DNA from 2 places in the Idiomarina sp. PL1-037 genome. Region 1 is predicted to be linked to the other one. Evidence: predicted binding sites of a transcription regulator. Region 1 holds the regulator's gene; the other holds the start of a gene.

Region 1 (14,923 bases):
GTTGCCCCAGCCATTCCCGGCGTACCCTGCAGTAACTTATCCAATGGTTTAATAACCACTTCTTCCTGACCAATCAATGCGTTCACCACAAAGCCTACTTGTTGGTTGCCTATTTGCACTACCACTACATGGCCTTGTTCTTTACGACTGGAGCCATCATGGTTACGAACTAGCCATTTTTCTAGGAAGAACAGCGGAATAGCACGGTTACGTACAATTAGGGTTAACTGGCCGTCTACGGTATTGGTACGCTTCATATCCAGGTCGATAATTTCACTGACAACAGCAAGCGGCAAAGCAAACGTCTGATCTCTTACGGCGACCATTAGCGTCGGCAATATTGCCAAAGTCAGCGGCACTTTAATCAAGAGCTCCGTGCCTTTACCTAGCTCTGAGTTAATTTTAACGCTACCGTTGAGTTGGCTGATTTTGGTCTTAACCACATCCATGCCAACGCCACGACCGGAAATATCCGAAACTTGGTCTTTGGTAGAGAAACCAGCCGCGAAAATCAAGTTATAAGCATCTTCATCGCTTAAACGGGCAGCAGAGTCTGCGTCCATAATGCCTTTTTTAACGGCAATGCCTCTCAGTTTTTCAGCGTCCATACCGGCACCATCGTCTTTAATCGACAGCATAATATGGTCGCCTTCCTGAGACGCCGACAAGGTGACAGTTCCCGACCGGGATTTACCATTCGCTTCACGCTCATCCGGCATTTCAATACCATGGTCAACAGAATTACGGACCAAATGCACCAAAGGATCGGCCAACGCCTCAACTAAATTTTTATCTAAATCGGTGTCTTCACCGTACATTTCAAGGTTGATTTCTTTCTTAAGGCTACGAGCCAAGTCACGAACAACCCGCGGGAAACGACCGAACACTTTCTTAATTGGCTGCATCCGGGTTTTCATCACCGCGCCCTGTAAGTCACCAGTGACAACATCCAGGTTCGAAATAGCTTTGCCCATTTCAGCACTGTCTGACTCATCAGAGTTACTCAGGCTCAACAGACGATTTCTAACCAATACCAGCTCGCCGACCATATTCATAATTTCGTCTAAGCGCTTGGTATCGACCCGGACAGTAGTTTCAACCGGAGCAGGCGCTGGTGCAGCTGGTTTTTTATCTACTGGCTGAGCCGCTGCAGGTTTCGCTTTAGGCTCTGATTTTGGCTCAGGTTTCGGTTCTGGCTTAGATGCTGGTTTTGCCGCAGGCTTTGGCTGCTCTTTTGCTTCAGGCTTTTTCGGCGCAGGCTCACTGGCTGGCTTATCACCTTTCGGTGTCGGCGCTTTGCCACTGCCATGCAAATCGTCCAGCAAGGATTCAAATTCGTCGTCTGTTATTTCGTCGTCTTTTGCAGGCTCTTTCTGCTTTTCTTGCTTTTTATCAGCACTTTGAGGGGCTTTACCACTTCCATGAAGTTCGTCCAGCAATGACTCAAATTCATCGTCTGAAATTTCATCACTGTCTTCATTTACCTCAGGTTTAGAAGCCGCTGGCTTATCTTCTTTTCCGGGACCTTTGCCTTCACCGTGCAACTCGTCTAGCAAAGCTTCAAACTCATCATCCTGGATTTCGTCAATACTCTCGCTGCTATTTTCCTCTTCTACGGGTTCTGGCTCCGGGGCTGTTTCTGCGGCAGGTTCATCTTTTGGAACCTCTATAGGCGCTTCGTCCTCAGATTCTGGTTCACTTAACTTATGCAATAATTCCAGTAGCTCTGGTGAAGCAGCTTCAGGTTCTTCTTTGGCGCGCACCTGCGCGAACTGAGTGTTGATAGTATCCAGAGACTGAAGAATCACATCCATCAGGTCGGAATTGACCGTACGTTGGCCATTACGCAGGGTATCGAATACGTTTTCCGCACCATGACAGGTATCGACTAAAGCCCCTAACGACAGGAACCCTGCACCACCTTTAACCGTATGAAAGCCACGGAAAATAGCGTTCAACAGGTCTTTATTTTGCGGATCATTTTCCAGTTCAACTAGCTGCTCAGACAGTTGTTCGAGGATCTCTCCAGCCTCGATCAAAAAATCCTGCAGAATGTCTTCGTCCATATCAAAGCTCATGCGACTGATGCTCCTAGAAACCTAAACTGGACAACAAATCGTCCACTTCGTCTTGTCCGCCAACCACGTCATCGCGTTGATCAGCATCGATAATTGGGCCTTCTGCATGGGCAGCATCATTCTTAGGCGCAGCCCCTGCTTTTTCCGCGTTACGACGTTCTTCTTCTTTACCAAATATCTTCAGTAACTCAATCAGGTTCTTTTCAACGTCTTCGACCAATTGAATAACCCGGCGAATAACTTGCCCGGTAATATCCTGAAAATCTTGCGCCATAAGCACTTCAGTCATTAACCCGTGCACTTGAGGCATGTTTTCGCCACAGCGCTTAAGTACGTCATCGACCTCATGACATAAAGACTTGAATTCATTTAACTGAATATCGTTGCTCATTAACCGATTCCAGGCCGGCATCACTTTCTCGACACGGTTATGCATATCGTCTGCAAGTGGCAGACAGGCCTCTACCGCATCCATAGTGCGGTTCGCGGCGTCTTCCGTTTTTTCAATGACATACAGCAGGCGGTTTTGCGCATCCGGAAGATCATCCTGCGTCATTTGCACAATGCGAGGGTCAACCTGAAAATCTTGGAGCGCTTCGTGGAGGTCTCGTGTCAACTGGCCTACAGAGGTGAACAACTTGTCATTACGACGGTTGTAAACATCTTCCAGTAATTGGTTAGCCTGCTGTTGTTTCCCGTCTTCAAGCAAGGCTACGAGTTCCTTGGCTTGATCCAGAGAAATATCATGGGCGTTATCAGACATAGTCGTTCGCCCTTTAGCTGATTCGTTCGAAAATCTTGTCGAGCTTTTCTTTCAACGTTACGGCTGTAAATGGTTTTACAATGTAACCGTTTACTCCAGCTTGAGCTGCCATAATGATCTGCTCTCGTTTGGCTTCCGCCGTTACCATTAACACCGGTAAATGCGCAAGGTTATCGTCCTTGCGAATTTCACGCAGCAAGTCGATTCCCTGCATACCGGGCATATTCCAGTCGGTTACGACAAAGTCGAAATCACCGTTCTGCAACATGGGCAATGCGGTATTACCGTCATCTGCTTCCTGTATATTAGTAAAGCCAAGATCACGAAGTAAGTTCTTAATGATTCGTCTCATTGTAGAAAAGTCGTCCACAACGAGAATTTTCATGTTTTTATCCAAAGCACCCTCCACTGAGGCTCTCGATTACAACCAAAGTTTATTCAACCCAATTTTGCATTCGCGACTTCAGTCGCAACATTGCCTGACTGTGAATTTGACTGACTCGTGATTCACTCACGCTCAGCACTTCACCTATCTCTTTTAAATTCAATTCTTCGTCATAATACAACGAAAGCACCAAAGCTTCACGTTCTGGTAACGAAGAGATTGTGGAGACCAACGCTTTATGAAACGCCGCGTTCTCAACATCTTTTTGTGGCTCATAGGGTGAACCCGTTACCTGCTCTGGCATGATAGCATCTTCTGATACACCAAGATCTTCAATACCAACAATTCGTCCCGTGCTGACATCCCGCAAAATATTGTGGTATTCATCCATACCCATATTCAGCTTTGCGGCCACTTCCGTATCTTTTGCATCGCGTCCGGTTTCATTTTCAACCTGCCGAATGGCTTCCAATACACGCCGATGATTACGATGAACCGAGCGCGGAGCCCAGTCACCACGGCGAATTTCATCCAGCATCGCACCACGAATGCGAATGCCGGCAAAGGTTTCGAAACTGGCGCCCTTACTGTTGTCAAAGTTACGCGCAGCTTCTAATAAGCCAATCATGCCCGCCTGGATCAAGTCATCCACTTGCACACTGGCTGGAAGTCTCGCCATCATGTGGTGTGCAATACGCTTAACCAGCCCGGTATGCTGCTCAATAATAGCATTCCGGTTGTCAGCAGTGGCAGCATAAACGGCAGCTTTATTCATTGGCAACATCCCGCTTACTATCGTTATCGGCAGAAGTTATCAATTGTTCAAGAAAAAATTCTAAATGCCCGCCGGCTTGAGCCGGAACAGGCCAGTCAATGGCTTTCTTAGCCAACGCTTTTATCGCCAAAGAGGCCGGTGATCTTGGGTAAGCTAAAACCATAGGTTGTTGTTTTCTAACAGCCAAGCGCAAATTATCATCAAAAGGTATAATTGCTGAAAGTTCTAAAGCGACATCTAAAAACCGGTCGGTTACTTTCGTTAATTTATTGAACAATACTTGTCCGTCGCGCAGATTTCTTACCATATTAGCAACCACCTTGAACTTAAACAGGCCTTGCTCGCGGCTTAACACTTTTATCAGTGCGTATGCATCGGTAATTGATGTCGGTTCGTCACAAACCACGAGTAAAACATCCTGCGACGCCCTGGCAAAGCTGACAACGGTATTACCAATACCCGCTGCGGTATCAACAATTAATACATCATAGCTTCCCTGAAGCTGACTGAAAGCTCTTATTAAGCCGGCATGCTCCGACTCACTCAAGTCGACCATAGAGCGCGTGCCCGATGTCGCCGGAACAATTTTGATTCCTGCCGGGCCTTCAATCAGAATATCTTCTAACTCGCACTGCCCACTCAGCACATGAGAAAGGTTGCGCTCAACCCGCAGGCCCAACATAACATCGACGTTAGCCAAACCTAAGTCAGCATCCAACACTAGTACTCGTTTGCCCTGCTTAGCCATTGCGATAGCCATATTCAACGACACGTTAGTTTTCCCAACGCCGCCTTTACCACCAGTTACCGCAATAACTTTTATTTTCGATTGTTTCATTCTTCGCAGACCGCTTGCTTGATCCATCGGGCGTATCTCTTTTCTGACTAAATTGATAACAGCTTTATATTATATTGGCTCATTCAGCGAGAAAACGCCTCATTCCAGTACGATTTTGGCACGTCTGACACTGAGGAACAAATGCTTTTATCAAGCAGGCGCTCAGCCTCGGCAACCATAAAGTTGGCATCTGCTACCCGAATGTCTTCAGGTACTTGTTGACCATTTGTTAAGTAGCCAACTGGTAAGCCATGTTCTATTGCTACACTGATACTCTCACCTAAACTTAAGCATTCGTCCAGCTTAGTAAAAATACAACCAGACAAAGGCAGCGCTTTAAATTGCTTAACAGCATCCATCAGCACCTGGCTTTGTGATGTTGCCGACAACACCAGATACGGGCGAATACGAAGCCGTGAATTCTGAATTAACTGACTTAACTGTTCGTTCAAACGCTTATCGCGCTGACCCATGCCTGCCGTATCAATCAAAATGAGACTTTTTTGACGTAGCGCAAGTAATGCATCTGCCAGTTCCTGTGCATTTTTTGCCACTTTGACCGGACATCCTATTATACGGCCATAGGTTTGTAATTGTTCACTGGCACCAATACGAAAAGTGTCGGTGGTAATTAAAGCCACTTTATCGGCACCATGGCGTTGCGCATAACGAGCCGCCAATTTTGCAATCGTCGTGGTTTTACCAACACCCGTGGGGCCAACTAAAGCCACTGCACCACCGCGTGTCAAAATATCGTCAGAAGTGGTATTCAGCTGTCCCTCTAATAAATGCAGCGTCTGTTCCCAGACCTCATCATCTGATCCGCCTTCGGGAATAAAACACGCAATCTGATCCGCAACTCGTTCGCTCAAGCCCATATCCATTAACCGATTCATCAGCATAGAGCGGGTTGGCTCTTCACGATCCATTTCTTGCTTCATCAAGCCGCTCAACTGGTGTTCCAGCAATTGGCGAATACCGTTGACCTGAGAGCGCAGCTCAGCAATGGCCTGGGAGTCGTCCGCTGCTGGTGCATTTACTTGCTCAGGAAAAATATCGTCGCTTAACTGAGTATCAGCGAAGGCTTGTGGTTCGGCTTCCGGTTCTGGCCGTTGTGACGGTTCAGTAACCGCTTGCGCAGCGCTGCGTTGTGCGGGCTGTTCAGCCTGAGCCTGACGTTGCAATAATTCTTGCAAAGATTCGGCCGGCACTTCTGGCGTTTTTGACGCGGCAGGCTCATTCGGTGCTTGCTCAGCCATTGGCTGTGCCTGCTGGGCATCGGGGTCAATGGCTGCAACCAGCTCAATACCACCGTTTACTTTCTTATTGGACAGGATAATCGCATCCGGACCTAAAGTTTCTTTAACCTGTTGTAAACCACGGCGCATATCTTCGGCAAAAAAGCGTTTAATCTTCACAAGCGACTCCCGTTACTCTTGCGTGGTGGTTTATTCACCACCGTTTTGTTGTCCACCAATTGAGCTGACAATGCGAATTTGTTTATCATCCGGTACTTCCTGATAGGACAACACGCGCATACCATCGGTAGCGTGACGCGCAAAACGCGCCATGGTTGACCGTAGAAGCCCCGAAGTCAGCAGTACTGAAGGTTCACCATTCATTTCCTGCTGCTGATGCACTTCGCGTAATGACTGTTGCAGGCGTTCGGCCAAACCCGGTTCGATTCCGGCGCCTTGCTGATTTCCGTCATTACCAGCCATTTGCAATGACTGATGCAACATCTGTTCCAACTCTGGCGCCAAAGTTATGACAGGCAATTCTGCGGCTCCCTCAGCAATGTCCTGAACAATTAAGCGACGCAGTGAAATTCTGACTGCAGCTGTCAGTACTTCAGGATCCTGACTGCGACCGGCGTACTCAACTAAAGTTTGCACGATGGTACGCATATCCCGAATAGCGATACCTTCATCCAATAAGTTCTGCAGTACTTTGACAAAGTTACCCAGCGACAATAAATCCGGAATTAACCCCTCGATCAACTTAGGATGTGTGCGACCGAGACGATCCAGCAATTCTTGTGCTTCTTCGTGACCCAGCAACTGAGATGCATGATTGGTTACAATCTGACTTAAGTGCGTAGCGACTACGGTTGCCGCGTCAACCACGGTGTAACCCAGTGTTTGTGCATGTTCGCGCTGTTCTGGCCGGATCCAGACCGCATCCAGCCCAAAGGCCGGGTCTTTTGTCTTCTCACCCTCCAGCTCACCGAATACCTGCCCCGGGTTAATCGCCATCTCCCAGTCATGACGAATTTCAGCTTCACCCATGGTTACGCCCATAAGGGTAATGCGGTAACTGTTGGGGCCTAAATCGAGGTTGTCTCTGATATGAACAGCTGGCACGAGAAAACCAAATTCCTGAGACTGCTTCTTACGTACACCTTTAATGCGTGAAAGCAATTCACCGCCCTGCTGCTTATCCACCAATGGAATTAGGCGATAGCCAACTTCCAGACCAATAGTGTCTACATGGCGAACGTCGTCCCAGCTGAGCTCTTTTTGTTGCGCCTGCTGAACTTGCTGTTCCTGTTCTTTTTCAACCAGCTCGCCTTCTTCAGTCTTGGTTTTTTTAAGTTTAAAGTAAGCTGCGCCGGCTAACACGCCCGACATGCTTAAAAAGGCAAAGTGCGGCATACCGGGAATAACGCCCATAGCAAACAATACCGCGCTGGTAATGACCAAAACCTTTGGGTTATCGAGCAATTGCAGAACAACCGCATCGCCCATGTCCTGGCTGTTATTTTCACGAGTAATGATAATGGCAGTCGCAACTGACAGTAACAATGATGGAATTTGCGCAACCAGGCCGTCGCCAATGGTTAATAGCGTATAAACCTCAACAGCCTCATTGAATGTGAGTCCGTATTGGATCATACCAATGAGCAGCCCGCCGATAATGTTGATAAAGAGGATTAAAATACCGGCTATAGCATCGCCTTTTACGAACTTACTGGCACCGTCCATAGAGCCGTAGAAATCGGCCTCACGGGTTACATCGCTGCGTCGTGCTTTGGCTTCTTCCTGGTTGATTAGTCCCGCGTTAAGGTCAGCGTCAATCGCCATTTGTTTACCAGGCATGGCGTCAAGGGTGAAGCGAGCGGTTACTTCTGAAATACGACCGGCACCCTTAGTAATAACCACAAAGTTAATAATAACCAGAATGGCGAACACCACCAGACCAACAGTGTAGTTACCCCCTATGACCACGCTACCAAAGGCTTCAATAACAGAACCTGCAGCACCGGGCCCGTTATGTCCTTCTAATAAAACAATACGCGTAGAGGCAACGTTAAGGCTTAAGCGTAGTACCGTAGCAATAAGCAATACGGTAGGAAAGGCGGCGAAATCCAGCGGACGTTGGGTATAAACAGCCACCAGCATAACCACCAGTGACAAAGTAATTGAAAATGAAAAGAGAACATCCAGCACCACAGCCGGAATTGGCAAAACAATCATCGCCAGAATAGCCATAATGGCCAACGGCGTTCCAAAACCTTTGATAAGGTGCGCATTGTTTTGCGTGAAATTTCTTAAATTTACTAACTTTTCGGCACCGCTCGCCATACGTCTTCCTGTTGCGTCAAAAAGTTGAACCTGGGATGTTTTATTCAAGAATCGAGCCAGCTTTCATTTTATTCGGAGGTTATCTTACATTCGTTTCAGTTGGGGCTTACAGACAAAGCTTAAGCAGCTTCTATACTCGTTGCTCTTTTTCAAAATAATGTGTGTTTATGCGCGGTTACTCTCTTATCGAATTGGTCGTAGCATTGGCTGTTAGTGCGGTGCTTGGCGCTTCGGCCCTGCCAATATTTACTCAGCAGACAGAGTCTTTATTGCTTCAAAAAGAAGCTGGCCGCTGGCTGTCTTATTTGCAGTTGGTAAAAGCCAAGTCCATAGCAAATAAGGAATCTATTGAAGTCGACTTAGTCACATTCAGCAATGACTCAGAAGCCTCAGGTATTCAAACCGGATACACTTACAGTTCTTCCGCGTCGCTTACTTTTTATGGAGAGTCAGCTGCCGCGACACCGGGGCATATCAGGCTAATAGGCAAAAGCAGACAGGTAAAAGTCATCATCAGCAGTATCGGTCGTATTCGACTATGCCTAAGTGAGGGTAATTCACTTCCGGGAATCCCCTCATGTTAATGACTTCTGAGCGCGGCAGTAGCTTGGTAGAAGTTCTTATAGCCTCTGCTATTGGCGCGATAGTTGCTCTGGCGGCGCAGCAACAAATGCAATGGCAAACAGGAGTGCAACACCGCAAGCTAATGCAGGTCAATTTACTCTTAAGTGCTCAGTCAGTTGCAAATCAGTTTTTTGAAACCTTAAAAAATACAGCCGCAACGCAAATTTCGAACCCTCAGGGCAGTTGCTATTTGTTTCCTCAGCAAAACGGAGGCTCGGTTGGCTTTCGAGTCAGGAATGAACAACTACAGCATAACTCAATGACTCTCGACTGCGCCGGGTATGGCTGGCAGTCCCTTACCGATAAGTCTCAATTCAAAGTCACGCAATTTACTGCTGACTCTTACTCTCCGGAATCCGGTAGTGGGTTATCAAAACTCTTTATAGCTTTTACCGTTACCAGCAATGCACAGACACATGTTTTCAAACGAACAATCACTCCTCTGGTTAACTAAATGGAGCTTATTATGAACGCGAAAGGATTCGCTCTGATACTCACCTTAGTAACACTTATAAGTTTAAGCTCAGCCAGTTTAGCTGCACTGCTCTTCTACGCGCAAATGATAGAAGCTCAGCAACATCATCAGTGGCAACAGCTTTCTCAGCAACTTCAGAAAGACTTAGAAGCAGAGCGCGGGGCTTATGAACAGGCACAAGAATAAAGGCTTTTCTCTGGTTGAAGTTTTGGCCGGAGCTGCCCTGGTGGCGCTCTGGTCCGTGAGCAGTCTGCAGCTTTTACAAGCTGGGCTATCGGCGATTGATCATGCCCATACAAAAGCAAAGGCGGTGGAGGTTTTGATGACTTATTTAAGTGAGGCTCAACAAGCGTGGGCTAAAGGTAATAACCCAGAACTATCGAGGAAAGCCGGGCAACTTCATTTAACAGCAGAACTCACTTCTATTGACCAGTTTAACGCTACCAGCAAAGTCACAGTGTCCTGGGGAAAAGATAACGAACTGATCCAAACATTCTGGCTTTCCCGATAAACCGTCTAGCTCACCGGGTGCGGTCTTAGCTCCGGTGGAATTGAAAAGGTAATATTCTCTTCGCGGCCACTGAGTTCAACTGCGGTTTTGCCGCCCCATTCCTGCAGCTTAGCAATCACTTCTTTAACCAACACTTCCGGTGCAGAGGCCCCTGCCGTTACAGCCACCTTCTCGTGACCTTTTAACCAGGTTTTATCAATACAGCTGGCGTCATCAATTAGGTATGCCGGAGTTCCCATTTTCTCGGAAAGCTCTCGTAAGCGGTTTGAATTTGAACTGTTACGCGCTCCAACCACCAACATGACATCGGCATCACTGGCTAACTCACGAACTGCGTCCTGCCGGTTTTGGGTGGCGTAGCAGATATCATCTTTACGAGGACCATTAATATCAGGAAACTTCTGACGTAAGGCTTCAATAACATCGGCCGTGTCATCAACCGATAAGGTTGTCTGACTCATATAATGAAGGTTCTTCAAGTCTTTAACTTCAAGCTTATTCACGTCTTCAGGCGATTCAACTAAGTAGATACCACCATCGGCGTTCTTATACTGACCCATGGTGCCTTCAACTTCCGGATGTCCGGCATGACCAATGAGTACACATTCGTGCCCTTTGCGACTGGCACGGGTAACTTCCATATGGACTTTGGTCACCAATGGACAAGTGGCATCAAACACCCGAAGGCCGCGATCTTTGGCTTCTTGCCTTACCGCCTGAGAAACGCCATGAGCGCTAAAAATAACAATCTGGTCATCCGGCACTTCGTGCAATTCTTCTACAAAGACCGCACCGGCCTCGCGCAATTTACTGACAACGTATTTGTTGTGAACCACTTCGTGACGCACGTAAATTGGCGGCTCAAAGATTTCTAAAGCCCGCTCAACAATGGTAATAGCGCGATCAACTCCGGCACAAAAACCACGTGGGTTCGCCAACAAAATTTGCATCATTTCCTCCTGCGTTCAGCCTGATTCAGTAACCACTCACGGCTCAACGCTGATAATTTCTACTTCAAAAATCACTGTTTGTCCGGCCAACGGGTGATTAAAGTCGATGGTCACTGTTGGACCTTCAATTTTACGAACAATTCCCGGTAAATCAGTACCATCCGGTTGAGTAAAAGCCAGAATAGCGCCAACTTCCGGTTTGGTTTCGTCGCTAAACTTTGCCGAATCAACATAATAATAGTTGTCCGGGTTGGGTTCACCAAAAGCGTCTTTAGGCTCTAGCGTGAACTTGCGTTCCGCCCCTTCGCGCAACCCCACAAGGCACGCTTCAAAGTTTTCGGTCAAGTTGCCATCACCCATCCGAAACTTTGCGGGCTTACCTGACATTTTGGTGCTGTCTGCAACTGAATCATCGGACAACTTAATAGTGAAGTGCATCACCACTTCCCGTCCGTGCTCTATAGGTAAACGACTCAAATAAAACTCCTTACTGCCCTTGACCGTTCTCGGCTTTGTCCCGACGGTTATCAAAAAAAGCTTCCAATAACATGAGTGCGGCACCAATAGTAATAGCCATGTCGGCTACGTTAAAGGCCGGCCAGTGCCACCCCTGATAATGAACATCAAAAAAGTCGATGACATAACCATACATTAACCGGTCAGCTACGTTACCAATAGCCCCGGCCATAATCAGAGAAAAGGCTAAATTCTGGCGCCATAAACCCACCGGGTTGCGGCGCATCCAAATGAGCAGCACCACGCTGATAGCGATAGCAATGGCGGTAAAGAACCAACGCTGCCAACCGCCGCCGTCACTTAAAAAACTAAATGCGGCACCATAGTTATGTACATAGGTGAAGTTAAACAAGCCTTCAATAACAACTCGGCTTTCATAAAGCTCAAACTCACCCGCGACCCAAATCTTCGTAATTTGATCAATAACTACCAGCAACAACGTCAGCCACAAAAAGCGTAGCCCGGTTGCGCGGTTAGTCTGGTCAGCAAAATCAGGCAAAACGACGCTCCTCACCTTCACCTTCAATATTAGTCACACAACGCTGGCATAAATCGGCATGGCTTTCTAATGTGCCCACCTCTTTGCGATGGTGCCAGCAACGCTCACACTTCTTGTATTCAGATTTTGTCACACTAACGGCCAAAGCCATTTTCTCCGCTTTAACGGCGTCAGCAGGCGCGTCGCTAATAGAGGCCACTTGCGCTTCCGATGTCAGCAGTGCAAAGCGCAACTCTTCGCCTAAACGATTCAAGGCTGTCGCCAGTTTATCGTCAGCGTACAATGTGACTTCTGCCTGTAACGAACCACCGATAACATCATCTCGGCGTGACTGTTCCAGCGCCTGGTTAACGACATCACGAATTTCCAGTAACTGCATCCAAAACTCGTTTTCATCGTCTTTAACACCGGAAAATTCACCAAAACCCTGATACCAGCTTTCAGTAAAGACATACTGGCTGCGTTCGTTTGGCAACAAGTCCCAAATTTCCTGAGCGGTAAAGCTGCAAATTGGTGCCATCCAGCGCACTAATGCTTCGGCAATATGATACAGCGCCGTCTGACATGAACGCCGCGCTAACCCCTCCGATTTTGCGGTGTACTGGCGGTCTTTAATAATATCCAGGTAGAAGCTGCCCAGTTCAATAGAACAGAAGTGCATCAGCTTTTGCACCACACTGTGGAACTGGTAGTTATTGTAGGCTTCCAGCAGCTCTTGCTGTAAGTCAGCCGCACGGCCGACAATCCAGCGATCCAGTTCAACCATATTTTCTTTGGCAACCAAGTCGGTTTTAGGGTCAAAGCCGCTTAAGTTCGCCAGCAAAAAGCGCGACGTATTACGAATGCGACGATACGCATCCGCTGAACGCTTGAGAATTTCGTCAGAAACCGTCATTTCGCCGGAATAATCCGCTGACGCAACCCATAAGCGCAGAATGTCTCCGCCCAGCTTATTCATCACGTCCTGCGGAGCCACTACGTTCCCGATAGACTTAGACATCTTGCGGCCCTGTGCATCCACAGTAAAACCGTGCGTTAATACCTGGTGGTATGGCGCTTCCTCATACATTGCAACACCGGTAACCAGAGAGCTCTGGAACCAGCCGCGGTGCTGATCTGACCCTTCCAGATACAAATCGGCAGGCCAGCGCAAACCATCAAACTCACGCAATACGCAATGGTGCGTTACACCGGAGTCAAACCAGACGTCTAAAGTGTCGGTCACTTTACGGTATTTATCAGCTTCATCGCCTAATAAAGTTTCAGGCTCTAAGTCAAACCAGGCCTGAACACCGCCTTTTTCAATTAACTGAGCCACTTTTTCCATTAGCTCCAGCGTGTTCGGGTGAAGCTCATCCGTTTCGCGGTTGACGAAAATGGCAATGGGGTTACCCCAGGTACGCTGACGAGAAATACACCAGTCAGGGCGCCCTTCTACCATAGATTCAATGCGGCTTTGCCCCCACTCAGGGAACCAGCCCACCTTCTTAATTTGCTCTAAAGCACCTGCACGCAAACCCTTCTTGTCCATGCTGATAAACCACTGCGGCGTCGCACGGAAAATAATTGGCGTTTTATGGCGCCAGCAATGCGGGTACGAATGACGGTAACTTTCGGCATGCATCAAGTTGCCCATTTCGCGCAGCTTGTCGACAATAGGCTCGTTTGCTTTAAACACATGCTGTCCGGCAAACAGTGGCGTATCATCTTTGTACACACCGTTATCGCCAACTGGGTTATAAACCTCAATACCGTAACGTTGACCGACCAGGAAGTCATCGACACCATGGCCTGGCGCTGTATGCACACAACCGGTACCACTTTCAGTGGTTACGTGGTCGCCCAGTATTACCGGCACCTGCAATTCAAACAACGGATGCTGTAGCTGCAGACCTTCTAAGTCTTTACCTTTGCAGAAACCCAGCTTGTGGTAGTGGGTAATGTTCCAGCGCTCCATGCAGCCATTAACCAAGTCGTCCGCAAGAATCACACGCTCGGCAGGCTGATCATCGCTGGCCTCAATCTGCACTAAAGTGTACTCGAGCCCTTCGGCCAAAGTCACAGCGCGGTTGGCGGGAATGGTCCACGGGGTCGTGGTCCAGATAACCATGCTGACATCGCCCTCACCGACATGCCCTTCTGGCGTGCTGAATCGGTCAACCGTTTCAGCTGTAGCCGCAACCGGCATACGCACGTCAATGGCCGGTGAGTTTTTGTCCTGATATTCAACTTCCGCTTCCGCCAGCGCTGAGCCACAGTCGGTACACCAGTGAACCGGCTTGAAACCTTGATGCATGTGACCGTTATCAATAATTTTTGCCAAAGCTCGAACACTGTCGGCTTCCTGCTTAAAGTTCATGGTCAGATAAGGGTTGTCCCAGTCGCCCAACACCCCCAGACGTTTAAAGTCCGTACGTTGCTGGTCAATTTGGGTCATTGCGTATTCACGACACTTTTCGCGGAACTCAGCCAGATTCAATTTTTTACCCGGCTTGCCGTGCTTTTTCTCAACTTGCAGTTCAATTGGCAGACCATGACAATCCCAGCCCGGTACGTAAGGCGCGTCGAAGTCGCTTAAGGTTTTCGCCTTAACAATAACGTCTTTTAAAATTTTATTTACGGCGTGACCAATGTGAATTTGCCCGTTCGCGTACGGAGGGCCATCGTGCAGAATAAATTTAGGCTTGCCCGCTTTGGCTTTACGAATTTGACCGTACAGGTCAGTTTCATACCACTGCTCCAGCATTTTTGGCTCGCGCTGAGCCAGGTTGCCGCGCATTGGAAATGCTGTTTGTGGCAAGTTTAAGGTGTGTTTGTAATCACTCATGGGTCACTGTTTCCATTTCCGCATAGTTACTGACTCCGGCACGCTAATGCCTCACGTGCGCGGGCGGCATCTTTTTCAATTTGTTCTTGTAAGTGCTG
Region 2 (14,923 bases), 1.4 Mb from region 1:
ACTGGTAGCGACTCCTGGGCGACTTATGGATTTGCTCGAAGCCGAGCAATACAACCTGGAAGGCATTGAATGGCTCATTATTGATGAAGCCGACCGCATGCTGGATATGGGGTTTGCCGCAACAGTAAAAGAAATGGCATTGCAGGCACGTCATCGCCAGCAGTCGTTATTACTTTCGGCAACGTTAAACAGTTCTGGCGTTATTAAGTTTTCCCGCGAGTTATTAACTGAGCCCGAATACATTGATGTGCAGCCACCTAAACGTGAGCGCGGTAAAATTCTTCAATGGGCTCATTTAGCGGATACCGATGAACATAAGCGCAAACTGTTAATGAGTGTGCTTCAAACGCACCCTGGCCGGCAGTTTGTCTTTGTCAGAACGCGTGAGCGCGTGGAGCTTATTGCAAACTTTCTGCGCAGCCAGTTTGGTACCGGCCGTAAAATTGTGACGCTACGGGGTGATATGCCACAAAGCGATCGCCAGCGCATTATGAATGAGCTTAAGCAAACGACAGACATTACCTTAGTAGCTACTGATGTTGCAGCGCGAGGACTGGATGTAGACGACATTACTTTGGTAGTTAACTACGACTTACCTAAACAGGCTGACGTTTATCTACACCGTATTGGGCGCACAGCCCGTGGCGGACAAAAAGGAACGGCTATATCACTGGTAGAAGCGCACGATGCTCTATTACTGGGGCGTGTCGAGCGTTACCTGGACGCCAAACTCGACAGGCGGACAATTGAAGGATTAAAGCCTCAATATAAATTTCCATCGACTGAAAAGTCCCGGTCGAAGAAAAAAGTGAAAAAGAAAACGGATAAAAAGAAGAAGTCGCGTTAACGCGGCTTCTTGCTTAATAAATGGTGCAAAATAAAGTAAGCAACAACCCCACTGGCATCCGCTAACCAATCGTAAACATCAGCACTACGCCCGGGCGCATAAGACTGGGCTATTTCTATTAATAAGCCATAACAAACTAAAATCAGTAGCGACAGTTTAACTGACAATGCAAACGCTCTGTGAAAGGTTAGTGCCAGAACAAAGAAGATGCCAAAGTGAACCAGCTTATCCAGATGCGGAATGCTCTGAGCTCCGGCACTTGGGAATTGCCACAAAAAGAGAAAGGTGGCTGTCGATAACACAATTAAAAAAAGGGCTCTTGCCAGCATAGTTTCCTTCTCTCTTATTTAGGGCTTATAAACCGATACGTTGTTATAACCACTTTCGTGCAATAACAAGGCTTGCATCCGACTCATAATGCCTTGATCACAGAACAGCAAGTATTCCCGGCTTTGATCCAGTTCAGCAAACTGAGTGGCTAGCTTAAAAAATGGAATTTCAATAACCTCGGCTGTTACTGACAAAGGCGCTGCTTCAATTTCTTCCGCGTTTCGAATATCTATGATGGTTGTCTGGCTACTGAGTTCCGTTGTGGTATCCGGCAGTGCCAGTTCTGCGTCTGTTTGCGTCGCTATATCCTGCATGCTCAGTACGTTTGCCGCCTGAACCACCTGCTCCAGTAAATCTTTGTTAAGCTTCGCTTCTTCGGCTTCGATAACCGCCGGAATGGCTTTAACTGTGGGCTTATTAGAAATAACACCGCAATATTCAGGAATGGATTTAGCCAATGGCTCGGTGCCAATGCGCTTTGCTTCGTCCACAATTTCCTGTTTGTCTTTGGTTATTAACGGGCGTAAAACCAAAGCAGACGTAGCCTGATCAATTACCCTCAGGTTAGACAGAGTCTGGCTGGACACCTGCCCCATAGCTTCACCAGTGACCAACGCTTGCGCTTTGACATAACGAGCAACTTTATCCGCAGCCCGCAGCATTTGCCGTTTTAATACCACGCCCATCTGACCGTTATCCACGTTTGTCAGAATGTCGTCAACAATAGGGGCAAAATCAACACTGATAAACTTAATGGGGTGCGAGGAGCTGTAACGCTTCCACAAGTAATAGGCTATTTGGCGAACCGCCAGCTCGTGGGCGTCACCACCTAAATTAAAGAAGCAAAAGTGAGTTCGTGCACCGCGCCGGATAAACTCATAGGTTGCAACGCCGGAATCGAAACCACCACTTAACAATGACAGTACGGTTTCCTGAGTAGGAATGGGAAAACCACCTAAGCCGTTAATTCGTTCACCGACCAAATGCACAATCTGGTTAGTAATTTGCAGCGCAATGTCCAGGTCCGGATTAGAAAGTTTTACAGAAGTATCCGGAGCTCGCTCCAGCAAATAGCCACCCACATAACGTTCTAACTGCTGTGAATTAAACTCGTGATGACCTTTACGTTTAACCCGCACAGCAAAGCTTTTACCCGGTAAGCGCTTTAACCAGTGTTCACCAACTAATTCGGCAATCGCCTCAAAATCGGTTAGTGGCCTCTCTATAACTTCTGCAAACCAGGAAATACCGGGAGTGCTTTGTAAAATGTCATTGATTTCACTACGCACCGCCGCGTCATCACCACGAGCTGAGACTTCGATGCGATCCCACAACCATTTGACGTATATCGAGTCGTCGACCGGAGCCAGAATTTTACGCAGGTTATTGGTCAGTACTTTACCGTGACGCTTACGAACAGAACGGCTTTTTATGGTAATTTCAGCGTGCAGGCGAACAACAAACTTCATAGCAAAATCGTCAAGTCTTTAGGAAAGTGCGCAATTATACGTGTCCTGCCCGGCAGAAACCAGCGCTCAGTCGATAACATCAACGGGGTCTGATTCTGCCGCCTTACCCTGCATGACCGATATTTCAACGCGACGGTTTCGCTTACGGTTCTCTTCCGAGTTATTCGGTACCAGCGGTTTTGTGTCGGAGTACCCCATCACCACCAGCCGCTCTTCGTTAAAGTCATCCACTTTCAGCATTTCTTCTGCAACCGCAACCGCCCGCTTACTGGAAAGGTCCCAGCGTGACGAGTAAATTTCAGATACCAGGCGCTCGTTGTCGCTGTGACCCGAAATGGTCACCTCACCGGGAATATCTTTCAGTGCCCCGGCAACTTGCTGAATAATAGGCCGGAACTGCGGCTGTAAAAATGCCGAGCCCTCTGGGAATGAGCCTTGTTCGCGTATGCGAATAATAATTTGCTGCCCGTGCTGCTCAAGCTCAATCGTGCCGGCTTTAATCTCATTCTCAAGCTGTCGCTCGATACGACGCATAAGCTCCTCGGATACTTGCGTCATAGCCTCGGTGTTTTCCGCTTCGGCCTCTTTTTGGTCTTCCGCGCTGTCGGACTCCTGTCCGCCACGCTCAGTTTGCTGACCACCGGCAAAGTCAGACTCCCCCTCCTGGAACTCAAGCATCTGCTGCGTCATTTCCACGGTCTGCTGCTGGATAGTTTCAATGGGCGTTGGCTCCGGCCGTCCGGGCCGGAACTCCTGGGCAATAACACTGGTGCCTTTCGGTATGTCTTTGACTTCTATTTTATTTTGTACACCCAAAGCGTATTTCATTGAACCCGCTATTTGCTTAAACTTCAGCACGTCCATTTCGGAGAAAGCCAGCAAAAGCACGAAAAAGCACATGAGCAAAGTCATGAGATCGGCAAAGGTTGCCATCCACATAGGCAGTCCCGGGGGCGGACAGTTGCAGTCCTCTTCTTCTTCGTCTCTGACTTTCTCTGAGGCCATAACTACTCGTCCTCATCCTCATTGCCAATACGCTTAGATTCCGCTAAATAATTACGTAAAATACCTTCAATGACTCGAGGGTTCTGACCGTCCTGAATGCCTAAAATGGCGTCCAGTATCAATTGTCGGTTCAACTTTTCCTGTTCAGCACGCAACAACAGTTTATTCGCAATAGGGATGGCAATAACGTTAGCTAAAAAGGCGCCATAAAGCGTTGTTAACAAAGCAACGGCCATCGCTGGCCCTATCGCTTTAGGGTCATCCATATTAGACAGCATAGCCACCAGACCAATCAGGGTACCAATCATACCCATAGCTGGCGCTACATCGCTCAGTACTTTGAATACCCGGGCCCCTTCTTCATGGCGGGCAAAACTCATTTTTATGTCTTTCGACAAGGTTTGCCGGACAACTTCGGCATCATGGCCGTCAACCAGCATGTCTACGCCTTTACGAAAGAATTTATTCGGAATTTCTGCTTCTTCAAGCGCCAGAAACCCCCCTTTACGCGCAGAGTCGGCCATCTCAACAGCAGTATCAATAAGCTCTTGTGGATGTTCAATCTTAAAGAAAAACGCTTTAACGACCACCTTTCCCGTGCCCAGAAACTGGCTCAGAGAAAAGTTTGCTAAGGTTATAAATAATGAACCGCCGAAGACGATAAAGAACGATTGAGTCTCTAAAAACAGGGTTATGTCCCCACCCAGAACCATAGCAACGATGACAAAGCCGATGGCCCCTATAATTCCTAAGAGCGTTGCTATATCCACTCAGCCTTCCTCCCCGATTTGAGTTTTCATTTATGCTGTTGTGCTCATTCTTAAACAATCGCGTCGCGCTTACAAGCGACATCTGTTCATCTTACACAGGAATAATGAGATCATCGGCTGACATTCCGGATTCTTTATCGGATAATTAACTTTCATTCTAGTAGCAATGCAGCTCATTACAGATTTTAAGGCAGACTCAGCTATGGCAGACGAACAGAAACAGCAATCCTTTGAACAAGCTCTGGAGCAGTTAGAACAGCTGGTTAATGAACTGGAACAAGGCGACTTGCCGCTTGAACAATCGCTGAAGAAATTCGAACAAGCCATTGCCTTGTCACGGTCCAGCCAGCAGCAGTTGCAGCAAGCCGAGCAAAAAGTGACAACCTTACTGGCCGAGCAGCAATCTGGAAATGATGAAAGCAATGGAGAACTGATGTGACGATTAACTCGTTAACAGCAGAAACACGAGAACAAGTCGATACCTTCTTAAAGCAAACGCTTGCGCAGTTAACCCTGAATTCGCGTCTGAGTCAGGCAATGCAGCACGGTGTGTTAATGGGCGGAAAACGTATTCGCCCTTACCTGCTAATGAGCGTTGCCGACATTTGTGGCGCCAATAAAAATGATGCTCTGCGAGCCGCTGCCGCAGTTGAGTTGATACACGCGTATTCGTTAATTCATGACGATTTGCCAGCAATGGACGATGACGACTTACGCCGTGGTCAGCCAACTTGCCACATTGCTTACGACGAGGCGACAGCCATTTTAGCCGGAGATGCGCTACAGACACTGGCTTTTGAAGTCTTAACCGAAAGCCGTATGGAACAATTGCCCAGTGAACGGCAACTGCAATTGGTTCAGGTACTGGCTAAAGCCAGCGGTGCCCGAGGAATGTGTGCAGGTCAGGCAATCGACTTACAGGCAACAGCAAAACGTCTTACCGAAAGTGCGCTGGAGCAAATGCATTTAAGTAAAACCGGTGCATTGATAACAGCCGCCGCCACTATGGGTGTGTTGTGCGGCAATGACAATTCACAACCATGGCGGGAAAAGTTTGAGCAGTTCGCTCATTACCTGGGGCTGGCATTTCAAGTACAGGATGATATCCTCGACGTAACAGGTAACACTGAAGCTCTGGGGAAACCTCAGGGGTCAGATACCGCGTCTGAAAAGTCAACTTATGTGCGTTTGCTTGGTATAGAAGGTGCTCAGCAACGCCTGCAAAACTTACATCATAAAGCACTACAGTCGTTAAGCGATATCCCTTACAATACAGACAGACTTGAACAATTTTCCGACTTGCTGTTAAAGCGGGACCACTAACTGAATGACTCAACAATATCCGTTACTTGATAAAATTAATTCCCCCGCTGACCTGCGCCGTTTACCACGGACGCAATTGCCGGAACTGTGCGCAGAAATCAGACAGTTTTTATTAACCTCAGTGAGCCAAAGCAGCGGCCATCTGGCGTCAGGTTTAGGCACCGTAGAACTCACGGTTGCCCTGCATTATGTATATCACACACCAGAGGATAAGCTGGTTTGGGACGTTGGCCATCAGGCTTACCCACATAAAATTCTGACCGGGCGTAAACAGCGGTTGCACTCTATTCGTCAAAAAGACGGGCTTCATCCTTTCCCCTGGCGTGAAGAAAGTGAATACGATGTCCTCTCAGTCGGGCATTCAAGTACGTCTATATCAGCAGCTTTAGGAATGGCGGTTGCAGCACAAAGACAAAGCCTGCGACAGAAAGTTGTCTCTATTATCGGTGACGGTGCAATGACCGCCGGTATGGCATTTGAAGCCATGAATCATGCTGGTGATATAAAACCGGATATGCTGGTCGTACTGAACGACAATGACATGTCTATTTCAGAAAACGTTGGTGCTCTGAACCATCATTTTGCCCGCTTATTGTCAGGTCGCTTTTATACCTCATTGCGGGAAGGCAGCAAAAAATTACTCAGCCCGCTCCCTCATATTCGCCATTTTGCCAGCCGTGCCGAAGAGCACATGAAGGGCATGATGGCACCAGGTACCATTTTTGAAGAGCTGGGATTCAATTACATCGGTCCGATAGACGGTCATGATGTCGATACCCTGGTTGAAACCTTATCGAACATGCGCAGTTTAGGCGGTCCGCAATTGCTGCACATTGTGACGCAAAAAGGCAAAGGTTACCGACCTGCGGAGAAAGATCCGATTGGTTACCATGGCGTGCCAAAGTTTGATCCTGCGGAGTCTAGCCTGCCTCAGAAAGCACCAGGCATTCCCAGCTATTCTGAAATTTTTGGTCAATGGCTGTGCGATACCGCGCGTAATGACAAGTCACTCATGGCAATAACACCAGCCATGCGTGAAGGCTCTGGTATGGTGACGTTTTCACAGCAATTTCCACAACAGTACTTCGATGTTGCTATTGCTGAGCAGCACAGTGTGACTTACGCAGCGGGTCTGGCTATTTCAGGACTTAAGCCTGTTGTCGCCATTTACTCCACCTTTTTACAGCGCGGTTACGATCAGCTCATTCACGATGTCGCTTTGCAAAACCTTGATGTGCTCTTTGCCATTGACCGCGCCGGTATCGTTGGCGCAGATGGACCAACCCACCAGGGTGCCTTTGATTTAAGCTACCTGCGCTGCATACCCAATATGATAGTCATGGCCCCCAGTAATGAACAAGAGTGTCTGGACATGCTAACCACTGGCTACCAGCACAGAGGCCCGGCAGCGGTTCGTTACCCTCGTGGAGCCGGCGTTGGCCTGGAGGTTCGTCAGGGTAAAGTTATTGAGATAGGAAAAGCTCAAACCCTTACACAGGGACAGAATATTGCTTTCCTTAATTTTGGTACCCTGCTGCCTGAGGTAGAAGCCGCGGCAACCAAATTTAATGCCACCGTCGTTGATATGCGTTTCGTAAAACCTCTGGACACTGCTTGTCTGGACCAGTTAATGACAACCCATTCAGTGCTGGTAACCGTAGAGGAAAACGTCATAACAGGCGGTGCAGGCAGTGCCGTGAGCGAATACATTGCCCGTCAGGAAGCAAGCCCGAAAGTGTTAACAATAGGCTTACCGGACGAATTTATTAAACACGGTTCGCAAGGTGAAGTTCGTGCCGAACTGGGCCTGGATGCTGCAGGTATTGAACGTCAGGTGAATGACTTTACTAAGAAAAATTGAAGTATGATAAGGTCAGGTTTGCTTTAGCCAAGCAGACCTGACAACCACCAGCCTAAATGCAGTATTACTGCCGAGAAAATCCCCGCCAGCACGTCATCCATCATAATACCGTTACCGCCGCTTAGCTTTTTATCTGCCCAGCCAATTGGGCCGGGTTTCCAGATATCAAAAATGCGAAACAACACAAACGCCGCCAGCAACCAAAAAGGCTCTACAGGCAGTGCGAACATAGCGACAGCATAGCCAACTATCTCATCCCAAACTATTGAAGGGTGGTCGTGCTCACCCATGGCCTTAGCGGTATACTGACATATCCAAATACCGGCCAGCGTCATTATCACCAGAGCCAGCAGATATTCCCACCAGTTAAGTGAAGCTAATAAAAAAACGGCCGGAATTCCAATAAGGGTTCCAAAAGTACCCGGCGCTTTGGGAGCAAGACCGGAGCCAAAGCCCAACGCAAGCCAGTGTATGGGGTTACACCATGAAAGTTTCGCATGAGACATGGGCTTGCGGCTCCTTTAGCGTCTTATTTAGTGGCTTCGTTCTGTGGAAAATGATTAAAGCTGCTATAACCTTCAGCCAACAACCAGTCTTCACCATTATAGCGCAGCTGAATGTCACCGGGCTCACCGTTCGCTACGCGACCGATACACACCGGCCGGGTCTTAAGGTGCGTGGTTAATGTTTCCATACGCCCCCGATGTTCCTCGGGTAAAGTAAAGCAAAGCTCGTAGTCGTCTCCGGCGGTCAAAGCCAAAGCAAGTGCGTCATCCACCTTAAGGGTTTCGGTTAACGCCAGCGACAGGGGCAGCTTTTCCAGTTCCAGTTGCGCCTGAGTGCCGGCTTCTTTCATTAGATGTCTTAAGTCGGCCAGAAGACCGTCAGAAACATCAATGCAGGAGCTTGAGACGCCCCGCAGGCTTTGTCCTAAAGCGACCCTGGGAGTGGGGTAATGCAGTCGTTCTATTACCTGCTGCAAATGTCGTCCGGTCGCGCTCACTTTATTCTGCGTAACCTGCAAGCCCAGGCCCGCATCACCCAAAGAGCCGCTGACGTAAATCCAGTCGCCCGCCTTTGCCCCGGAACGCGGTATCGCGCTACCCGAGGGCAGCTGACCATGAGCTGTAATGGTTATTGTCAGCGGGCCTTTGGTTGTGTCGCCCCCAATTAACTGGCAGTCGTAATAACCGCAAATTTCATCCAGGCCACCACTAAATTCCTGAAGCCAGTCTTCATCCATACTAGGAAGCGTCAAGGCCAGATTAATCCAGCATGGTTGCGCCCCCATAGCTGCCAGGTCGCTTAAATTGACAGCAACACTTTTATGACCAATAGCACGGGGTGGTGTGGTCATATCAAAATGCACACCTTCTACCAACGTATCGGTAACAATGACCAGGTCATGCTCAGGCATTGGCCGGACAACAGCGCCGTCATCTCCAATGCCCATAGCAACATCGCCCCGTTTTGCGGAGCGATGAGTGAAGTATTCATTAATGAGCGAAAATTCATCGCGGGGCATAAGTTACTGCCTGGTTGGGCGGAGAGTGTCTACAGCTTTATCGAGTACACCGTTGACAAAACGATGGCTTTCGTCGGCACCAAAAGATTTAGCCAGTTCTATTGCTTCGTTAATAGCCACTTTATAAGGAACATCAACGCGTTCACGCAATTCATAAGCAGCCAACCTAAGAACCGCCAGTTCAATCGGGTCAAGCTCTTTAATCGGCCTGTCTAAAAATGGTCCCAGCGCTTCGTCCAGTGCCCGGCAATGCCCGCCAACACCACGAAGTAACTCTAAAAAGTAGTCAACGTCCACTTTGCTGGTGTCATTTTCTGTTAAAAATTGAGCCTCAATATCGCTAAAGCTATTTTGCGATAATTGCCATGAGTAAATTGCTTGCACGGCCAACTTACGGGCCTTTCTTCTTGCTGCGGGTTTCATTTGAAGTATCTCAGAGTTGTTTCAGTACATTGACCATTTCAAGCGCGCTTAATGCGGCTTCCGAGCCTTTATTTCCGGCTTTAGAGCCACTGCGCTCAATGGCTTGTTCCAGCGTATCTGTGGTAATAACGCCAAATGCGACAGGTAAATCAAACTCGGTCGCAACCCGGCCTAAACCACTATTACATTCACCGGCAACAAACTCGAAGTGTGGTGTACCACCGCGAATAACCGCACCGACCGCAATAATTGCGTCGTATTTACCAGAGCTGGCCAGACGTTTCGCTGTTACCGGCATTTCATAAGCACCAGGAACACGCACAACGGTTATATCGTCGTCCGCTACTTCACCGTAATGCTTTAATGTCTGCACAGCACCGTCTAATAAGCTTTCAACCATAAAATGGTTAAAGCGAGAAACGATAATGGCAAACTTTTTACCAGCCGCGTTTATTCCACCTTCAATTACCTGCATGAGTTTTCCTTATTAACCGTTCGTTAATTGCGCGCGATCATAGCACAATGTGGGGCTATTTGCGTGAAATTGAGTAGGAGAAATACCTTTCCTGGGCATCTAAGTCACGACCCAGCGAGCGGGCACTGCTACTTTCCAGTAGCTGCAAAGCTGTTTCGTTATTTTCTGATACCGGAAACAGCACTTGCCGCCAGGGCCAACTTGCTTCCAGCCAGTCTTTTAAAAGCACAAAAAAATCATTATGTAAGTTATCGTCAATGGCCGATTCTAAAAGCCACCAACTGACTTCAGCGTTATACGCATTACGTGAAATGCCATTTTTTTCTTGTCTACTGGCAGCTACCGGTACCATATAGACAGCACCAATAATCGACTTATCTTCCTTATCAATCACCAAATAAGTAAAAGCCGTTTGCGCTTTAGCCTGTTCCAGATGGTAATTCACCATGGTTTCGTTTTGCTGAGATGTACTTTTTTCTGACGGCCAGGACCAGCCCAGGCGCTCATAAAGCCACCTCTGCGAGGTCATATAGCTGTGGAAGAAACGAGCAGTGTCGGAGCGTTTAATGGGGCGGATAATTAAGCTGTCACCCTCAGCGTATTCAGGAACAGCCCATTCTTTTTGCCAGAAGTCTGCCGCTGCTGCCGCATTAAATAGCGGCAGTATCGACATGAGCAGAAAAATGCGAAGCAGCATTTTCAACACGCTTCTCCATGCTTACCCTGCGCATGCTCGAAATACGATTTAACCCTGGCAAGCTCTTTTTCCAGTTCGTCGCCAATCATTAGTGCTGGGCCTATATCAATGGCTTTGCGCGCATAATCAAAAGCAATAGGAACAACTGGGACACGAGCTTGTTGTGCCATGTGCAAAAAGCCTTTTTTCCACTCTTTTACGCGCTTTCTTGTGCCTTCCGGAGTTATCACTAAAATCAGTTCATTTTTTTCGCGAAACTCTCTCACCATATTACCTACAACACCATTCGCACTGCTTCTGTCTATAGGAAGCCCACCCAGTTTGGTTAACAAACCTTTCAGTGGAAAGCGGAACAAGCTGCTCTTTGCCAAGTAGTTAAGCTTTAAGCCCATAGCCAACATGACGCAGGCCCCAACCGGAAAGTCCCAGTTAGATGTGTGCGGCGCAACCGGAAGAATCGCCTTTCTTACGTGAGGCATTTCGCCATTAATTTTCCAACCGCCCAATACGCGTAAGCCAAAGCGACCCACCCAACGTAAAAAGCGGTTCTGGGTAACAGGGAATTCGCCTTTAACGAATTCCGGGATTACTTGTTTATCGGTCATAAAATTACTTTAGTACCTGTCTTATTTCGCGTAACTTTTCTTTCACTCGCTGAATATTTTCAGGTCCCATGCGCAGTAATTGCTTTTGCGCTGCCGGTAAGGACTCATAAGAATCGTTAGCGAAAGTATACATAACGCTATCATCTTCTACCTGAACCAGCCCTTCTGGCACCGGCGTTTCAAGCATGACATTAATGGCTTCCAATAAGGTGTCATCAAAATCTGACTCCGGATAGCCAATTTCGGCGTAAGCTTCCTGTACTAATGGCTTAAACAAGTCATAATTTTCCGCCAGCGCACCAGGTTGCAGGCTCACAAACCAGTCCACTAGAGTGTCGTATCGACGATAGCTGTTTTCGTCAATATAAAGCTCACCATCAACCTCCAACACACTAAAGCGACCGTCGGGGCGCTGAACAATCGTGCGTTCACGAACAACGCTGCCATTACTGATGTTATCCATCAGCACAACTGCGTCGCGAATAATCTGAGAGCTTTTTAATGGACGAATGTTGACGTCGGTTGAATCTAGATTCTGAAGCACCGTCGGTGTGCTATTGTCCAGCTCCGGTAAAGCAATAGGTTCCGGCTCAGGTTCAGCCTGCTCTTGTTCCGGTTCAGACTCTGGTTCGGTTGGAACCGGTTCTGGCTCAACTTCAGGCTCAGGTTCTTCAGACGCTTCTTCATACCCCTCAACCTGAACTTCGGTTGATTGTTGTTGATCAACCTTTACCGTTTCGGTTTGTTGCTTCTTGTCTTCAGAAGCCGGCAGCCACCACCATACTATGGCAGCGATAACCGCTAACACAATAAGCGTAACAACAACCCAAGTCGTTTTTCGACTTGCTTCTTCTGTTGCCGTTGATGTTTCAACCTGGTCGTCACTCATTGTGCGCTCCTTTATTTTTGCTCAGCACGACAAAAAACCAATTGTTTATCGCTGGACATAGCTTCATTAAAACTATAGCCATTTGCATCAAATTCTTTTAAATCAGACACGGATTTTGGCTTTTGGTTCAGGATAAATCGCGCCATTAGCCCCCTTGCCTTCTTGGCATAAAAACTAATGACCTTATATTGACCATTTTTTTCATCCTTAAACACGGGAGTAATCACGTCCGCATTGAGCTCTTTTGGCTTGACCGCCGAGAAATACTCATTGGAAGCTAAATTCACTAAAGTTGAGCTACCCAGCTCAGCCAGGTCATCATTGAGCGTCTGCGTAATGGTATCGCCCCAGTATTCATACAGGTTTTTGCCTTTAGGGTTATCCAGCTTGGTCCCCATTTCCAGTCGGTACGGCTGCATCAAGTCCAGAGGACGTAAAACACCATAAAGACCAGACAAAATCCGCAACTGCTTTTGTGCCGTATCAATGGCCTCTGAATTCAGGCTGGCAGCATCTAAACCAGTATAGACGTCACCATTAAATGCAAACATGGCCGGACGTGCATTATCTTCATTAAAAGGCCGTTGCCACTCCTGAAAGCGAGCAGCATTCAAGCCCGCTAGCTTGTCGCTAATTTTCATTAGCGACCCCAGTTGTTGCGGGCTTAATTGCCGACAAACCTCAACCAGTTCCTCCGCGTTATCCAGCAAACGTGACTGAGTAGCATTCAGTTCCGGCAAGTCACTTTCGTAATCCAGGTTTTTAGCAGGTGAAACAACGGCCAACATGTCTATGCACTCCATTCAAATTATACCGTAAGACTAGTTCAGCGGATCTTGATCCGCGCCTTCTTTTTCCACTTCTGGTGGCATTAAGTCTTCACGACTCACACCAAATTTCAGTGCGACGGTACTGGCGATATAAATGGATGAATAGGTACCAATAACCACACCAAATAACAGCGCCGTAGCAAAACCATGAATTAATGGTCCACCCAGGAAGAATAAGGTCAATAACACCAGTATCGTTGTCAACGAGGTCACTATTGTACGGCTTAATGTGTCGGTTAGTGCCCGATTGACGGTTTGAATTGGCGTCAATTTAGCAAACTTACGGAAGGTTTCGCGAATACGGTCACAAACCACCACCGTATCGTTAATTGAGTAACCGATAACCGCCAGTAAGGCCGCTAAAACCGTTAGGTCAAACTCTAACTGCAATATGGAGAATAACCCTAAGGTTAAAATGACATCGTGCGCTAGTGCTGCTACAGCACCCACGGCTAAACGCCACTCAAAACGCATCGCAATGTAGAGTAAAATACAAATAAGAGCGGTTAGCATCGCCAGCCCGCCCTGCTCGATAAATTCGTCGCCCACATTTGGGCCAACAAATTCGATACGACGCATTTCAACGGTCTGATCAAACTCGGCACGCAACGACTCGAGTATTGTAGTACCCAATTGCTCAGCTTTAACCCCTTCACGAGGTTCCGGTCGAATCAGTATGTCTTCCTGCGACCCGTAGTTCTGCACTACAGCGTCACCGAAATCACTTTCATCTAATGCACCACGAACACGACTTAAATCAGCTGCACTTTCAAATCCAACTTCAAGCAAGGTTCCACCAGTAAAGTCCAACCCAAAGTTGAGCTTGTTAACTGACAGCGAAACGATGGAAGCTACTACCAGTAATGCACTGATAAGACCCATAATTCCGCGGAAGCGCATGAAGGGAAGTCGTTCATCGGTTTTAATTATCTCTTGCATGGCTCCCCCTAAATAGACAGTTTAGACAGCTTTTTGCCGCCCCAAACTGAGTTAACAATGGCACGGGTTCCGACTATCGCAGTAAACATGGACGTTATAATCCCGATAGCAAGAGTGATGGCAAAGCCTTTAATAGGCCCGTTACCAATAGCGAACAAGATAAGCGCTGCAATCAGCGTGGTTACGTTCGCATCGGCAATGGTCGACAAGGCACTGTCATAACCGTGATGAATTGCCTGTTGAGGGCTTCGTTTTGCTTTTATTTCTTCGCGTATACGCTCAAAAATCAGTACGTTAGCATCGACTGCCATACCAACCGTCAGTACAATACCGGCCATACCCGGTAAGGTCAGTGTTGCTCCCGGAATCATCGACATAACACCGATAATAAGAATCAGGTTTGCTGCCAAAGCGCAGTTTGCAACTAAGCCAAACTTTTTGTAGTAAAGCACCATAAAGGCCAGAACTAATACAAAGCCCCAGAAAATAGCCTGGGTACCAGAATCAATGTTCTGCTGACCTAAGCTTGGACCTACAGTACGCTCTTCGACAATTTGAATCGGTGCGATAAGTGCACCGGCGCGAAGTAACAGCGCCAGATTCTGAGCTTCGTTAGCGCCCACTCCAGTAATACGGAAATTGCTACCTAAGCGAGACTGGATTGTTGCCACATTAATAACTTCCGCGTTCTTGGTGAACTGTAAGTTACCTTCAGCGTCGCGCTCGTCTGTGGCTTTATATTCAATAAAGACGGTTGCCATAGGCTGACCAACATTGTCTTTAGTTGCCATAGACATTTTATTACCACCGGCACCATCCAGGGTAATATTAACCTGCGGACGGTTGTACTCGTCGTAACCAACGCCTGCGTTAACAATATGGTCACCAGTCAGAATAACGTCTTCTTTCAGCAATTGAGTCGGACCGTCGCGCAT

What was found. Region 1 encodes FliA, which starts transcription of late flagellar genes. Its sites were predicted from a motif close to CTAAAGNTNNNNNNNNNNNNGCCGATA; they were not measured.
Region 2: the regulator FliA is predicted to act here: its motif matches at 4,533-4,559, upstream of pomA (flagellar motor protein PomA).

Annotation. Positions count from the first base shown of each region.
Region 1 covers NZ_CP139873.1:936,273-951,195, reverse strand. Annotated here, with positions in the region: gene U0358_RS04310 (chemotaxis protein CheW) at 1-2,078, opposite strand, end outside; gene U0358_RS04305 (protein phosphatase CheZ) at 2,092-2,841, opposite strand; gene cheY (chemotaxis response regulator CheY) at 2,855-3,238, opposite strand; gene U0358_RS04295 (RNA polymerase sigma factor FliA) at 3,276-4,001, opposite strand; gene U0358_RS04290 (MinD/ParA family protein) at 3,994-4,866, opposite strand; gene flhF (flagellar biosynthesis GTPase FlhF) at 4,923-6,257, opposite strand; gene flhA (flagellar biosynthesis protein FlhA) at 6,288-8,423, opposite strand; gene U0358_RS04275 (prepilin-type N-terminal cleavage/methylation domain-containing protein) at 8,591-9,007, shown strand; gene U0358_RS04270 (prepilin-type N-terminal cleavage/methylation domain-containing protein) at 9,001-9,501, shown strand; gene U0358_RS04265 (Type II secretion pathway-like protein) at 9,514-9,708, shown strand; gene U0358_RS04260 (PulJ/GspJ family protein) at 9,689-10,033, shown strand; gene ispH (4-hydroxy-3-methylbut-2-enyl diphosphate reductase) at 10,039-10,983, opposite strand; gene fkpB (FKBP-type peptidyl-prolyl cis-trans isomerase) at 11,020-11,460, opposite strand; gene lspA (signal peptidase II) at 11,471-11,998, opposite strand; gene ileS (isoleucine--tRNA ligase) at 11,991-14,825, opposite strand; gene ribF (bifunctional riboflavin kinase/FAD synthetase) at 14,852-14,923, opposite strand, start outside.
Region 2 covers NZ_CP139873.1:2,288,853-2,303,775, forward strand. Annotated here, with positions in the region: gene srmB (ATP-dependent RNA helicase SrmB) at 1-847, shown strand, start outside; gene U0358_RS10835 (VanZ family protein) at 844-1,176, opposite strand; gene thiI (tRNA uracil 4-sulfurtransferase ThiI) at 1,195-2,646, opposite strand; gene U0358_RS10845 (flagellar motor protein MotB) at 2,713-3,651, opposite strand; gene pomA (flagellar motor protein PomA) at 3,654-4,421, opposite strand; gene U0358_RS10855 (exodeoxyribonuclease VII small subunit) at 4,624-4,860, shown strand; gene U0358_RS10860 (polyprenyl synthetase family protein) at 4,857-5,744, shown strand; gene dxs (1-deoxy-D-xylulose-5-phosphate synthase) at 5,749-7,605, shown strand; gene U0358_RS10870 (phosphatidylglycerophosphatase A family protein) at 7,629-8,111, opposite strand; gene thiL (thiamine-phosphate kinase) at 8,135-9,130, opposite strand; gene nusB (transcription antitermination factor NusB) at 9,134-9,553, opposite strand; gene ribE (6,7-dimethyl-8-ribityllumazine synthase) at 9,564-10,028, opposite strand; gene U0358_RS10890 (GNAT family N-acetyltransferase) at 10,084-10,725, opposite strand; gene U0358_RS10895 (1-acyl-sn-glycerol-3-phosphate acyltransferase) at 10,728-11,330, opposite strand; gene U0358_RS10900 (DUF3014 domain-containing protein) at 11,335-12,219, opposite strand; gene yaaA (peroxide stress protein YaaA) at 12,231-13,007, opposite strand; gene secF (protein translocase subunit SecF) at 13,041-13,988, opposite strand; gene secD (protein translocase subunit SecD) at 13,997-14,923, opposite strand, start outside.